Regions from separate parts of the Microbacterium lacus genome, predicted to be linked through region 2. Evidence: predicted binding sites of a transcription regulator. Region 2 holds the regulator's gene; the other holds the start of a gene.
The links. Region 2 encodes HrcA, which represses chaperone genes, less so after heat shock. Its sites were predicted from a motif close to TTNGCACTCGNNNNNNNCGAGTGCNAA; they were not measured.
Positions count from the first base shown of each region.

Region 1: a site for HrcA is predicted at 5,797-5,823, ahead of groL (chaperonin GroEL). Genes of this name have one in related genera too.

Region 1 is NZ_BAAAPK010000001.1:2,654,288-2,661,702, reverse strand. It holds gene ABD197_RS12660 (DsbA family protein) at 1-494, shown strand, start outside; tRNA gene ABD197_RS12655 (tRNA-Thr) at 535-610, shown strand; gene ABD197_RS12650 (hypothetical protein) at 709-1,368, opposite strand; gene ABD197_RS12645 (DMT family transporter) at 1,443-2,396, shown strand; gene ABD197_RS12640 (nitroreductase family protein) at 2,386-2,964, opposite strand; gene msrB (peptide-methionine (R)-S-oxide reductase MsrB) at 2,961-3,368, opposite strand; gene ABD197_RS12630 (DUF2332 domain-containing protein) at 3,479-4,465, shown strand; gene ABD197_RS12625 (DUF3263 domain-containing protein) at 4,523-4,774, shown strand; gene ABD197_RS12620 (LytR C-terminal domain-containing protein) at 4,832-5,407, shown strand; gene ABD197_RS12615 (cold shock domain-containing protein) at 5,541-5,744, shown strand; gene groL (chaperonin GroEL) at 5,858-7,415, shown strand, end outside.
Region 2 is NZ_BAAAPK010000001.1:1,942,335-1,949,749, reverse strand. It holds gene lepA (translation elongation factor 4) at 1-1,203, shown strand, start outside; gene ABD197_RS09205 (DUF1990 domain-containing protein) at 1,223-1,873, shown strand; gene hemW (radical SAM family heme chaperone HemW) at 1,873-3,084, shown strand; gene hrcA (heat-inducible transcriptional repressor HrcA) at 3,198-4,235, shown strand; gene dnaJ (molecular chaperone DnaJ) at 4,289-5,404, shown strand; gene ABD197_RS09185 (16S rRNA (uracil(1498)-N(3))-methyltransferase) at 5,408-6,157, shown strand; gene ABD197_RS09180 (histidine triad nucleotide-binding protein) at 6,208-6,555, shown strand; gene ABD197_RS09175 (PhoH family protein) at 6,548-7,415, shown strand, end outside.

The sequences.
Region 1 (7,415 bases), 710 kb from region 2:
CGCTGACCTACTACCCGGTCGCCATGCTGACCGCGAAGTCGAACGGCACGAAGTACTCGCTGCGCGCGGCCAGCGCCGCGGCGTGCGTGGCGACCCACTCGCCGGAGACGTTCTTCGCCTTCAACAACGCACTCCTCACCGAGCAGCCCGAGGTGGACGCCGACGGCTACACCGACACCGAGCTCGCCGACATCGCGCAGGCGCGGGGCGTGCAGTCGCCCAAGGTCGTGCGCGCGTGCATCGAGAAGCAGGAGTTCGCCTCGTGGGCGAAGGCCGCGACCGAGCGCGCCCTGCAGGGCCTGCCCGAGACGAAGGACGTCACGCTCACCGGTACGCCCATGGTGTTCGTGAACGGCGTGCAGTACGTCGGATCGCTGCAGGACCCCAAGGAGTTCGCGCAGTTCGTCCTGACGAGCGACAGCGACGCGTACTACAAGACCCCGTCACCCACCGCGACGCCCGGCGAGACCGCGACCCCGACGCCCACTCCGTAGGCGGATGCCGCTCTCACGGCTTCGCTAGACTCGGGGTTCTGCCGACTTGGCGCAATTGGTAGCGCACCTAACTTGTAATTAGGGGGTTACGGGTTCAAGTCCCGTAGTCGGCTCCAGAGGCGCGAGTGCTGCAGTTTCCTGCGAGCGCTGTGCCGAGCATCACCGCGTCTGCAGGAAACTGCAGCACCCGCGGGCGACGCGACCTGCGCCCGGGTCAGGACGCCGGGGCGAAGATCAGCGTGACCGGTGTCGCTCCGCTGCCCGGGTAGAACGTGAGCGTCGCGGTCACCGCGGCACCACCGACCGACGGCCCGACGGTCGCGATGAACGGCTCGGCGGAGTCCCCGCGGTTGTACTCCGCCAGGCCTTCGTCGAGCGCGTCGATCTGCGACGAGTCCCACCCGTAGGTCGGGGCGAGCGCGCGCACCGTGTTGACGGCATCCGACCACGTGCCGGGGTTGTCGAGCGCCAGGGTCACCGAGGCGAGCGCGCCGGACTGCGTGACCGCGGTGAGCGCCGCCACATCGTCCACGACGTAGACATCCGAGCCGCCCGCCATGACGGCGCGGACGGGCCGGCGGAACTCGGCCGACTTGTCCCCGTCCGTCGGCATCCCGAGATCTGCAGCGGGCAGTGCGCCGTCGCCGATGCGCACGCGCACGATCCCCTCGACGTTCACGTAGTCGAACCCGGCGTCGGTGAGCATGCTCGAGCCGTCGGACGCCTTCTGATCGGTCGACGCCGCCGGCCGGTCCTCGGCCCACCACGATCCCTGCACCGCGAACGTCGCGAGCACGATGAGGCCGATCACGACGACGAGGATCGTGGCCGGCAGCCAGGTCAGAAGGGAGCGCGTGCGCGCGGATGTGGGCACCCCTCCAGGCTAACCGCGACCTCGGACGCGCTCGCCGTGCCGGGGTCCGCGCCCGCGCGAGGCATGATGGAGCCGTGCCACAACGTCGTCTGCCCGCCTGGACGGCAGTGGGCGGAGCGGTGCTCGTCGGCATCCTCACCGCGTTGCAGGCGAGGGTGAACGGGCAGCTCGGCGCGCGCATCGGCGACGGCCTCGTCGCGGCCGTCATCTCCTTCGGATCCGGGCTCGTGATCCTGATCCTGCTCTCGATCGCCCTGCCCGTCGGCCGGCGGGGTTTCGCGGCGCTCGTGCGCGGCATCCGATCGCGGGGCATTCCGTGGTGGATGCTGGCAGGTGGCGCCGCGGGAGCCCTCACCGTCGCGACGCAGGGCATCGCCGTGGGGCTGATCGGGGTGTCGCTGTTCACGGTCGGCGTCGTCGCGGGGCAGGCGATCTGCGGCCTCGTGCTGGACCGCACCGGATACGGACCCGCCGGCGTCGTGGCGGTGACGGTCCCGCGGCTGCTGGGTGGCGCGCTCGCCTTCGGGGCGGTCGGCATCGCCCTGATCGGCGACGGACTCACCGGCATCCCCCTGTGGATGCTGGTCATGCCGCTTCTGACCGGCGTCGGCATCGCGTGGCAGCAGGCGACGAACGGACGTCTTCGTCAAAGGGTGGGCACGCCCCTGACCGCGACGTTCGTGAACTTCGCCGGCGGAACGGTCATCCTGGCTGTCGCCGCGGCGATTCACGTCGGTGCCGTCGGGGCACCGCGCGCGCTGCCCGGCGAAGCGTGGCTGTACACCGGCGGCGCGATCGGCGTGGTCTACATCTTCCTGTCGGCCGCGCTGGTGAGCCGCACCGGCGTGCTGCTGCTCGGTCTCGGTGCGGTCGTCGGCCAGCTGAGCACGTCGTTCGCGCTCGACGCGGTGTGGCCGGCGCCGGCGAGTCCGGGGCCGGTGCAGGCGCTCGCGATGGTGATCGTGGCCCTGCTGTCGGTGGTGGTCGCGACGGCGCCCTGGGGGCGGTTGCGGCGGCTCAGGAGCTGAGCTCGGTCGCCTCGGCCTCGGTGCGCTTGGCGGACGGGAGCCGCGAGAAGTGCCGGCGCGCGTCGACGGCCTTGCGGCGACCGGGGCGCGCTTTGGGTGGCTTGCCGCCGATGTACAGCCAGCCCAGGAGCTCTTCGTTCTTGCCGAGACCGTGCAGCTTCGCGACCGGCTTGCTTCGGGTGTAGTGACCCGTGCGCCAGATGACGCCCCAGCCCGCTTCGTCCAGCAGCAGGCTCAGCATGTGCGCCACGCCCGACGCGACGGCCTCTTGCTCCCACCGCGGCACCTTGTCGCTCTTGCGGTACGTCGCGACGACGGCGAGGAGGAGCGGTGCGCGCAGCGGCTTGGAGGAGGACCCCTTCGCGCCGACGGCCTTGTTGATCGCACGACCGAGACGCTCGCGATCGCTGCCGCGCAGCTCGATGACCCGCCACGGGCGCATCGAGGAGTGATCGGCGACGCGCCCGGCGGCGGTCAGCAGCGTGAGCAGTTCGGCGCGCGTGGGAGCCTCGGCGGTCACCTTCGACCACGAACGGCGGTTGCGCACCGCCTCCAGCGCCGAGGTCACGCGTCGGGCTCGGGGGTGAACGACAGCGCGATCGAGTTCATGCAGTAGCGGTCGCCGGTCGGGGTGCCGACGCCGTCGGGGAAGACGTGGCCGAGGTGCGAGCCGCACGCCGCGCACCGCACCTCGGTTCGGATCATGCCGTGCGAGGTGTCCTCGATGAGCTCGACCGCTTCAGGACGGACCGATTCGTAGAAGCTCGGCCACCCGCAGTGCGAATCGAACTTCGTGCCGCTCTGGAAGAGCTCCGCGCCGCATCCGGCGCACGTGTAGAGCCCTGCGCGGCTCTCGTCGAGCAGTTCGCCGGTCCACGCCCGCTCGGTCGCCGCCTGCCGCAGCACCTGGTACTGGTCGGCGTCGAGCTCGGCACGCCACTGCTCGTCGGTCTTCTGCACGCTGTAGGTCATTCCGGTCTCCTTCGCCGCGGTGCACGCTCTGACGCCGTGCACATCGCCGCATCCATTCAACCTCACCGGTGCCTCCGCGGCTCCGTCGCGCGTGCGGGGAGAATGGCGGGATGGATGCCGCCGCGCCGGACACCGCCGAGGTCCGCGATCGTTACCTGCGGTTCGCGCGAGACGAAGCGCCCGACCGGTCGGCGGTGTACGCCGCGTGGGCGGGCGGCGTCGCCGACGATGAGCGGGTGGCCGGCGTCCTGACGCGCATCCCCGCGACGCACCGCCAGCCCCCGCTCGTGTTCGCGGTCGCCCGGATGCTCGGTGCGCCGGAGGCGGGGTACGCGGCGTTCGCCGAGTGGGTTCTGGGTCATGCCGACGAACTCGTCGCGGAATGCTCGGCCCGCTCGCTGCAGACGAACGAGCCGCTCCGATGCGCCGCGCTGCTTCCCGCTCTCAGCGGCGTGTCCGGACCGATCGCGCTCCTGGAGGTCGGGGCGAGCGCGGGACTCTGCCTGTACCCCGACCGGTACTCCTACCGCTACGACGGAGGTGCGGCGTTGGACCCGTCCGACGGCCCGTCCGCGGTCGTGCTCCGCTCCGCACTGACGGGCGATCCACCCCTGCGGATGCCGGACATCGTGTGGCGGGCGGGTGTCGATCTCACTCCGCTCGATGCGGCCGACCCGGCCGACCGGCGGTTCCTGACGAGTCTGGTGTGGCCGGGGGAGGAGGGGCGCGCGGCGCGGATCGAGGCCGCGCTCGACGTCGTCGCGGCCGACCCGCCCCTGCTCGTACGAGGGGATGCGACAGACCCCGCGACGCTCGCGCACCTCGCGGCCCGGGCACCGGCCGATGCGACGCTCGTGATCACCACCCCCGGCGTCCTGCCGCACATCCACCGCGCCGGACGTGCGCGCCTCGTCTCGTCGATCCGGGCGAGCGGGGCGGTGTGGATCTCGATCGACCCGCCGGCGATGCACCTCGACGGAGTCGACGCGGTCGATGCCGCCGCCGGGCCCGGCGGGTTCGTGCTGCGTCGCGACGGTTCGGCGCTGGCCCGGGTCGATCCGCTCGGGGCATGGGTGGTGTGGTCGACCGAGGCGTGAGGCGGGGGCCCGGAGTGGCATCCGAGCGAGATGCCGCCGGCGGGTTAGCGTTGCCGCGTGCCCCTGACCGACCGCGATCGCGCCATCCTCGAGTTCGAGGCCCGCTGGCGCGCCCACGCGGGGGCGAAAGAGGAGGCGATCCGCGCCGAACTCGGCCTCGCGCCCGCGCGGTACTACCAGCTGCTCGGAAGGCTGATCGACACGACCGCTGCGCAGGAGCACGACCCGATGCTCGCCGGGAGACTCCGGCGCATCCGGGACGCACGCGAGCACGCGCGCCTCGCTCGATCGGCGGGCGCTCCGCGCTGAGCGGTCACATCCACGGCGGGGACGGGGCGAGCCCGTCGGTCCGGGTAGCATCGTGGGGTGCCGAGAGAGACCTTCCCGCGGGACCGATTCGACGACCTTCCCGCGGACGGGGGCCGAGTCGGCGCCCATCGTGCGGAGAATCCGCGGATGCGGGGCTGGGTCGTCCTGCTGTGGGCGGTCCTGGCCACGATCGTGCTGGTCGCGGTCGGGATCTTCGGCACGCTGCTGGTGAGCGGACGCGTCGTGCTCTTCCCGACGCCCACGCCGACGGCATCCCCTCTCCCGGTCGTCACACCCGTCGTGGACACGACGTATGAGGTGCTCATCCTCAACGCGACCCCCGAGGTCGGTCTCGCCACTCAGATGAAGGACGTCGTGGTGGGCGCCGGCTGGGCGGAGGACACGGTGTCCGCCGGAGAGGCCGGGTCCACCGACTTCGCCGAGACGACGGTGTTCTACTACCTGCCGGCGGACGAAGCCGCCGCCGCGGGGCTCGCCGAGGTGATCGGCGGCGCGAAGATCGCGCAGAGCGACGTGTATCAGCCCACGGACGACCCCGAGGCCAAGCAGCTCGCCGTCGTGATCGGCCTGGACCGAACCTCGAATCCGCCGTCTCCGACGCCCTCGGAATGACCGCGCGACCGCCGGGTGTTTCAGGCGGGTAAACACTTCGATGCATGCGTGTCAACAGTTGCTCCTCCCGCGATTTCCCGCGGATCCGCGTGCATACGATGGCCCTGTTCCCGCGCTTCAACAGGAGATTCAGATGACCCAGGGCACCGTCAAGTGGTTCAACGCCGAGAAGGGCTTCGGCTTCATCACCGTCGCCGATGGGCAGGACGTCTTCGTCCACTACTCGAACATCGACATGAGCGGCTTCCGCGTGCTCGAAGAAGGTCAGACGGTCGAGTTCACCGTCGGCTCCGGTCAGAAGGGACCGCAGGCCGAGTCCGTCCGCGTCGTCGCGTGACGCCACGCCCCTCCCGCGGCTTGCACTCGATGGGGTCGAGTGCCAGAATGGATTAGCACTCGACTCATCTGAGTGCTAAAGACATCGCAACGTCCGGGAGGGACGAAAAACACATGGCTAAGATCATCGCTTTCGACGAGGAGGCCCGCCGTGGTCTCGAGCGCGGCCTGAACATCCTGGCTGACGCCGTCAAGGTGACACTGGGCCCCCGCGGTCGCAACGTCGTCCTCGAGAAGAAGTGGGGCGCCCCCACGATCACGAACGACGGCGTGTCCATCGCCAAGGAGATCGAGCTCGAGGACCCCTTCGAGAAGATCGGCGCGGAGCTCGTCAAGGAGGTCGCCAAGAAGACCGACGACGTCGCTGGTGACGGCACCACCACCGCCACGGTCCTGGCTCAGGCGCTCGTGCGCGAGGGCCTGCGCAACGTCGCCGCCGGCGCCGACCCCATCTCGCTCAAGCGCGGCATCGAGAAGGCCGTCCAGGCCATCTCCGACGAGCTGCTCGCCTCGGCCAAGCCGGTCGAGTCCAAGGAGCAGATCGCCGCGACCGCGTCCATCTCCGCCGCCGACTCGACGATCGGCGACCTGATCGCCGAGGCGATCGACAAGGTCGGCAAGGAGGGCGTCGTCACCGTCGAGGAGTCGCAGACGTTCGGCACCGAGCTCGAGCTCACCGAGGGCATGCGCTTCGACAAGGGCTTCATCAACCCCTACTTCGTCACCGACCCGGAGCGCCAGGAGGCCGTGTTCGAGGACGCGTACATCCTGATCGCGAACCAGAAGATCTCGAACATCAAGGACCTTCTGCCGATCGTCGACAAGGTGATCCAGGACGGCAAGGAGCTCGTCATCATCGCCGAGGACGTCGAGGGCGAGGCGCTCGCGACTCTCGTGCTCAACAAGATCCGCGGCATCTTCAAGTCGGCCGCCGTCAAGGCTCCCGGCTTCGGCGACCGTCGCAAGGCGCAGCTGCAGGACATCGCGATCCTCACGGGTGGCCAGGTCATCACCGAGGAGGTCGGCCTCAAGCTGGAGAACGCGACGCTCGACCTGCTCGGCCGTGCCCGCAAGGTCATCATCACCAAGGACGAGACCACGATCGTCGAGGGTGCCGGTGACGCCGCGCAGATCGAGGGTCGCGTGACCCAGATCCGCCGCGAGATCGACAACACCGACAGCGACTACGACCGCGAGAAGCTGCAGGAGCGCCTCGCGAAGCTCGCCGGTGGCGTCGCCGTCATCAAGGCCGGCGCTGCGACCGAGGTCGAGCTCAAGGAGCGCAAGCACCGCATCGAGGACGCCGTCCGCAACGCGAAGGCAGCCGTCGAGGAGGGCATCGTCCCCGGTGGTGGCGTCGCGCTCATCCAGGCCGGCAAGGTCGCGTTCGAGGGTCTCCACCTGACGGGTGACGAGGCCACCGGTGCGAACATCGTCAAGGTCGCCATCGAGGCGCCGCTGAAGCAGATCGCGCTGAACGCGGGCCTCGAGCCCGGCGTCGTCGCGAACAAGGTTGCGGACCTCGAGACCGGCTTCGGCCTGAACGCCGCCACGGGCGAGTACGGTGACCTGTTCGCACAGGGCATCATCGACCCGGCCAAGGTGACGCGCTCCGCGCTGCAGAACGCCGCGTCGATCGCCGCGCTGTTCCTCACCACGGAGGCCGTCGTCG
Region 2 (7,415 bases):
TACCGCGGCGTCGTCACGTACGTCCGGATGGTCGACGGCAAGCTCGAGCCGCGTGAGCGGATTCAGATGATGTCGACCCGCGCGACGCACGAGCTCCTCGAGATCGGGGTGTCCAGCCCCGAGCCGGTCCCGACGAAGGGGCTCGGCGTGGGCGAGGTGGGGTACCTGATCACCGGTGTGAAGGACGTCCGCCAGTCCAAGGTCGGCGACACGATCACGAACCAGCGCAAGCCCGCGACGACGGCCCTCGCCGGGTACACCGACCCGAAGCCGATGGTCTTCTCGGGGATCTACCCCATCGACGGCTCCGACTACGCCCTCCTGCGAGAGGCGCTGGACAAGCTCAAGCTTTCCGACGCGTCCCTCCAGTACGAACCCGAGACCTCCGTCGCGCTCGGCTTCGGCTTCCGCTGCGGATTCCTGGGTCTGCTGCACCTCGAGATCATCACCGAGCGTCTCGCGCGCGAGTTCGACCTCGACCTCATCACGACGGCTCCTTCTGTGACGTACGAAGTGCACACCGACACGGGCGAGACCGTGGTGGTCACGAACCCGAGCGAATACCCCGACGGGCGCGTCGCCGAGGTGTACGAGCCGGTCGTGAAGGTCGGCATCCTGCTGCCGAAGGACTATGTCGGCACCGTCATGGAGCTCTGCCAGGCCCGCCGCGGGTCGCTCCTCGGAATGGACTACCTCAGCGAGGATCGCGTCGAGCTGCGCTACAACATGCCGCTCGGCGAGATCGTGTTCGACTTCTTCGACCAGCTCAAGTCCAAGACACAGGGCTACGCGAGCCTGGACTACGAACCCGCGGGGTCGCAGACAGCCGACCTGGTCAAGGTCGACATCCTCCTGCAAGGGGAGAAGGTCGACGCGTTCAGCTCGATCGTGCACCGGGACAAGGCGTACGCGTACGGCACGCTCATGACCGAGCGGCTGCGCAAGCTCATTCCGCGGCAGCAGTTCGAGGTGCCGATCCAGGCGGCGATCGGCGCGCGCATCATCGCACGCGAAAACATCAGGGCTATCCGCAAGGATGTCCTGGCGAAGTGCTACGGCGGAGACATCACGCGCAAGCGCAAGCTCCTGGAGAAGCAGAAGGAGGGCAAGAAGCGCATGAAGATGGTCGGTCGCGTCGAAGTCCCCCAGGAGGCGTTCATCGCCGCGCTGTCCGGGGATGTCGAAGGCAAGGACAAGAAGTAGGCGGATAAGGCAGGTGAGCATGCGACGCGGGACTTTCAAGGACGAGACGGTGGACTACGCCGCCGTCGGGGCGACCCAGGCACCCGATCTCATGCAGTACCCGCCCGAGCGGAGCATCCCGGCGCAGGAGTCGTGGCGGATCGGCAGCGGGCAGGCGCGGTTCCAGACCGCCGGCGACGCACTGCTGTCGTGGACCGCGCAACGCGGCGCCGGACTCGCGCTGACGGATGTGCGCCCCGCGGCGGGACCGATGTACTCCGGCGTCAGCTTCGACGCCGAGGGCACGCCCGTCACCCCGAGCCGCCTCGAGGCGGATCAGCGGTTCGACAGCGACGGCACGCCGTACGTCGGACCGGGGACGACCGTCCGGCTCGAGGGACGCGTGCGGGGTCAGCGGGCCGACGGCGAGCTGCGGGTGATCTTCGCGGTCGAGGAGCCCCGGCGCATCGGATTCGCGCTCGGAACCGTCGGCGGCTCGGTGGTCAGCGGTGAAGAGTCGTTCATGATCGAGTGGTACGACAACGACGAGGTCTGGTTCACGGTGCGCGCCTTCGATGCACCCGCCGCGCTTCTCTACCGCTTCCTGCCGGCCCTCACCCGCCGCCGACGTCGCGAGCTCTTCACGCGGTACCTGCGCGCGATCTCTCCGCTGTACACGACTCCCGCCTGATGGGCGCGGCGCTCCCCATCGGCGAGCCCGCGCCGCGCGACGGTGCCCTGCCGGTGACGGTGGATCCGGCGACGGCGTTCGGCGTGTACCTCCACGTTCCGTTCTGTCGCGTGCGGTGCGGATACTGCGACTTCAACACGTATACGTCCTCCGAACTGCGGGGTGCGCGGCAGGACGAGTACGCCGACACCCTGCTGCACGAGGTGCGGCTGGCCGTGACGGTGCTCGAGGACGCGGGGGCGGTGCGTCCCGCAGAGACGGTGTTCTTCGGCGGCGGCACACCGACGCTGCTTCCGCCGGGCGACTTGGCGCGCATGCTGGACGGGGTCCGCGATGCCTTCGGCATCGCTCCGGGAGCCGAGATCACGGTCGAGGCCAACCCCGACACGGTGACGGATGCCGTCGCCCACGAGCTCGCTGGGGCCGGCGTGACCCGACTGTCGATCGGCATGCAGTCCGCCGTCGCGCATGTCCTCGCGGTCCTGGATCGCACGCATCGGCCCGAGAACGTCGCAACCGCGGTGCGCGCGGCGCGCGCGGCCGGCCTCCAGGTCAGCCTGGACCTGATCTACGGGGCGCCGGGGGAGTCGCTGGACGACTGGCGCTCGTCGCTCGAGGCGGCGATCGCGCTCCGACCGGACCACATCTCCGCCTACGCCCTCATCGTGGAGGACGGGACGAAGCTCGCACGCCAGATCGCGCGCGGGGAGGTGGCCTCGCCCGACGACGACCTGGAAGCGGACATGTACGAGCTCGCCGATCGTCTGCTCGAAGAAGCCGGCTACTCCTGGTACGAAGTGTCGAACTGGGCGCGGGGGCGCGAGTATCGCTCGCGCCACAATCTCGCTTACTGGCGGGGGAGCGACTGGTGGGGTTTCGGCCCCGGCGCGCACAGCCACATCGGGGGTGTCCGCTTCTGGAACGTGAAGCACCCCGCGGCATACGCGCAGCGCCTGGCGATGGGCGAATCGCCTGCGGCCGGCCGGGAGCGGCCCGACGCCGCCGCGCGTGCGCTCGAGCGCACGTTGCTCCAGACGCGCATCCGCGAGGGGATGCCGGTGGCCGAGCTGATCGGCGAGGGTCGGCACGCGGTCGCGGGACTCATCGCCGACGGCCTGATCGACGGAGCCGCAGCCGTGCGCGGCCGCGTCGTCCTGACGGTGCGCGGGAGACTCCTCGCGGACGCCGTCGTGCGCGCGCTGACCGACTGAGCGCGATCCGTATCCGGGCGGATCCGCTAGAATTGGCACTCAGAACGGGCGAGTGCCAACAGCGCGGACGGGCGATCACATCCGTTCCGCCGAACAGCGGGTGAGGAGGCGAGATGGTCACCGATCGGGGACTGCAGGTGCTGCGGGCGATCGTGCAGGACTTCGTCGACACCCGCGAGCCCGTGGGCAGCAAGGCGATCGTCGAGCGGCACGCCTTCGGCGTCTCGGCCGCCACGATCCGCAACGACATGGCGCTCCTCGAGGACGAAGAGCTCATCGCCGCCCCGCACACGTCCTCGGGCCGGGTGCCGACGGACAAGGGCTACCGGGTCTTCGTCGACCACCTCTCCGAGCTTCGGCCCCTGTCGCCCGCACAGCGCACGGCGATCACGACCTTCCTCGAGGGACCCGGCGATCTGGACGACGTGCTCGCGCGCACCGTGCGGGCCCTCACCCAGCTCACGGGCCAGGTCGCCATCGTCCAGTATCCCTCGTTCGCGCGCGCGAACGTGTCGCACGTCGAACTCGTCCAGCTCGGCGGTGGGCGGATGCTGGTGATCCTCGTCACCGATACTGGTCGGGTCTCGCAGCGTCTCGCGATCGTCCGCGACGAGTTCGCCGACGAGGATCTCGCGCGCATCCGCGCCGACGTGGCGGGAGTGCTCGTGGGCCGGCTCGTCCGTGAGGGCGCGCAGAGCGTCGATGAGCGCCTCGCCGCCGTCGATCCCGTGCCGACGCCGACCAGCGCAGCGACGACCGCGATCCTGCGGGTCGTCGCGGAGGAGCTCGAAGAGTTCCGGCACGACCGTCTCGTCATGGCGGGAGCAGCCAACCTCGCGCGCAGCGAGGCGGACTTCCGCGGCAGCATCTACCCGCTCCTGGAAGCGATCGAGGAGCAGGTGACGCTCGTGAAGCTCATGAGCGAGATGGTCGCCGACGAGCAGGGACTCGCCGCGAGCATCGGCCGCGAGAACGAGCCGTTCGGCCTCGGCGAAGCCTCCGTGCTCGCCAGCGAATACGACACGACGGGTGTCCGCGCCCGAGTGGGAGTCCTCGGCCCCACGCGGATGGACTACCCGACCAATCTCGCGGCGGTCCGTGCCGTCGCACGCTACCTCACCCGGATGCTCGACGAGGACGAGAACCGCTGAAGCGGCATCCGTGAACGAACGATCCCGCGCGGTGCGCGGGCGGGAAGGCGACAGTGGCTGACCACTACGAGGTCCTCGGTGTCTCGCGCGACGCGACACCTGACGAGATCAAGAAGGCGTACCGACGCCTCGCGAGAGAGCTCCACCCTGATGTGAACCCCGGCGCGGATGCGTCCGAGCGCTTCAAGCTCGTCACGCACGCGTACGACGTGCTCAGCGATGCCGACCAGCGCGCCCGCTACGACATGGGCGGCAGCGACTCGCCGTTCGGCGGCGGCCAGGCCGGGTTCGGCGGGTTCGGTGACATCTTCGAGACGTTCTTCGGCTCGGGCGGCGGACAGCGTGCGGGACGCCCGCGCTCGCGGCGCGAGCGCGGACAGGACGCGCTCGTCCGCGTCACCCTCGACCTGAAGGACGTCGTCTTCGGCGTTCACCGCGACCTCGAGGTCGACACGGCCGTGCTGTGCGACACCTGTCAGGGCTCGTGCTGCCAACCCGGCACCGCTCCGGTCGCGTGCGACATCTGTCACGGCTCGGGCCACGTGCAGCGCACGGTCCGGAGCCTCCTCGGCAACGTCGTCACGAACCAGCCGTGCAACGTCTGCCAGGGCTACGGCACCACGATCCCGTATCCGTGCGCGACGTGTCAGGGACAGGGCCGCGTGCGTGCCCGCCGCACCGTGTCGATCGACATCCCCGCCGGCGTCGAGACGGGGCTGCGGCTGCAGCTGCCCGGCTCGGGCGAAGTCGGCCCCGCCGGGGGCCCGAACGGCGACCTCTACCTCGAGGTCACCGTCACCCCGCACGACGAGTTCAGCCGCGACGGCGACGACCTGCTCGCGACGCTGGAAGTGTCGATGCCCGACGCGATCCTCGGGGCCACCACGACGATCGAGTCGCTCGACGGCCCGGTCGACCTCGAACTGCGCCCGGGCGTCCAGGGCGGGGACGTGCTCACGATCAAGGGCCGGGGGATCACGCCGCTGCGCGGGAGCCAGCGCGGCGATCTGCGCGTCGGCGTGCACGTGGTGACCCCGACGCGGCTCGACGCCAAGGAGCGCGCGCTGATCGAGGAGTTCGCCAAGCGCACGAAGTCGCCGGCACCGCGCCTGGCGGAGTTCCACCAGGGACTGTTCGCGAAGCTGCGCGACCGCTTCCGCAACGGCTGATCCGTGGCGCTGCACTTCCTCCTCGACGCGGGAGCGGATGCCGCCGTCGGCGACACCGTCGCCCTCACCGGCCCCGAGGCCCATCACGCGGCTGCCGTCCGCCGCGTCCGGATCGGCGAGGAGGTCACGCTCGGCGACGGTCGCGGAACGTGGCTCACGGGCGAGGTCTCGGCATCCGCACCCCGGGAGGTCCTCGTGCGCGTGAGGAGCAGGAGGAGCGTCGCGCCCCCGGAGCGTCGGATCATCCTGGTCCAGGCGCTCGCGAAGGGCGATCGCGACGAACTCGCCGTGCAGGCGGCGACGGAGCTCGGTGTCGACGGCATCGTGCCGTGGCAGGCGTCACGCAGCGTCTCGCGCTGGGATGCCGCGAAAGCCGAGAAGGGACGGCTGCGGTGGGAGAGTATCGTCCGTGAGGCCGCCAAGCAGGCGCACCGGGCGTGGATCCCCACCGTCCAGCCTCTGGAGACCACGGCGGCGCTCGCGGCGCGGGCGCGGGACGCGCTCGTGCTCGTCCTCGAGCCCACGGCGGTCGAGTCCCTCTCGGGCCTTTCCGCACCGGGCGGGGACGTGACGCCCGATCGTCGGGATCTCGTCCTCGTGGTCGGCCCCGAGGGCGGCATCGCCCCGGAGGAGCTCGCGGTGCTGGAGGCAGCGGGGGCCAGAGCGATGCGGCTCGGCGAGACGGTGCTGCGCACGTCGACGGCGGGTCCCGCCGCGCTCGCGGTGCTCAACGTCGCACTGCGACGCTGGTGAGCACACCGCTCGCCCGACGACGCCGTCCGGCCCGCCGATAGACTGGACTCATGAGCGAATCCTCGGTCTTCACGCGCATCCTGAACGGCGAGATCCCCGCCGACATCGTCGCCGAGACCGAGAACGTGTTCGCGATCCGTGACATCGCCCCGCAGGCTCCCGTGCACGTGCTCGTCATTCCGAAGACGGCGCAGTATCGCAACGTGGTCGAACTCGCGACCGCGGATCCGGCGCTGCTCGCTGAGCTCGTCGGCCTCGCGAACGCCGTCGCCGCCGACCAGACAGACGGCGACTTCCGTCTCGTCTTCAACACCGGTGCCGGCGCCGGCCAGACCGTCTTCCACGTCCACGCGCACGTTCTCGCCGGCGGCCTGAGCGAATCGAGCACGCATGCCTGACAGCGAGAAGAGTTCCGCGGAGACCACCCAGCGGGTCTACGCGGACGGCGTGGCCATGGTCCAGCTGCTCGGTCCCCAGGATCGACTTCTGCGCGTGATCGAGCGCGAGCACCCCGACGTCGACGTCCACGTCCGGGGCAACGAGATCACCCTGAGCGGCGACACGGCCGCAGTGGAGGCCGCTCGAGGACTGGTCGATGAGCTTCTGACCATGACGAAGGCCGGACACGCACTCGGCCCGTCCGATGTCGCCTCCTCCAACCGGATCCTGCGCTCGGAGGGCGGCCCCCGCCCGTCCGAGGTGCTCGGCGAGGCGATCCTCTCCACGCGCGGGAAGGTCATCCGGCCGAAGACGCTCGGCCAGAAGGCGTACGTCGACGCGATCGAGGAGAACACGATCGTCTTCGGCATCGGTCCGGCCGGTACCGGCAAGACCTATCTCGCGATGGCGAAGGCCGTCCAGGCGCTGCAGCGCAAAGAGGTCAATCGCATCATCCTGACCCGCCCCGCCGTCGAAGCGGGCGAGCGCCTCGGATTCCTCCCCGGCACGCTCAACGACAAGATCGACCCGTATCTGCGACCGCTCTACGACGCGCTGAACGAGATGATGGACCCCGAGATCGTCCCCAAGCTCATGGCGAGCGGCACGATCGAAGTCGCTCCGCTCGCGTACATGCGCGGACGCACGCTCAACGACTCGTTCGTCGTGCTCGACGAAGCGCAGAACACGACTCCCGAGCAGATGAAGATGTTCCTCACCCGCCTCGGGTTCGGCACCCGCATGGTGGTCACCGGCGACATCACCCAGGTCGACCTGCCGGTCGGCGCGTCGGGGCTGCGCCTGGTGACGCGCGTGCTGA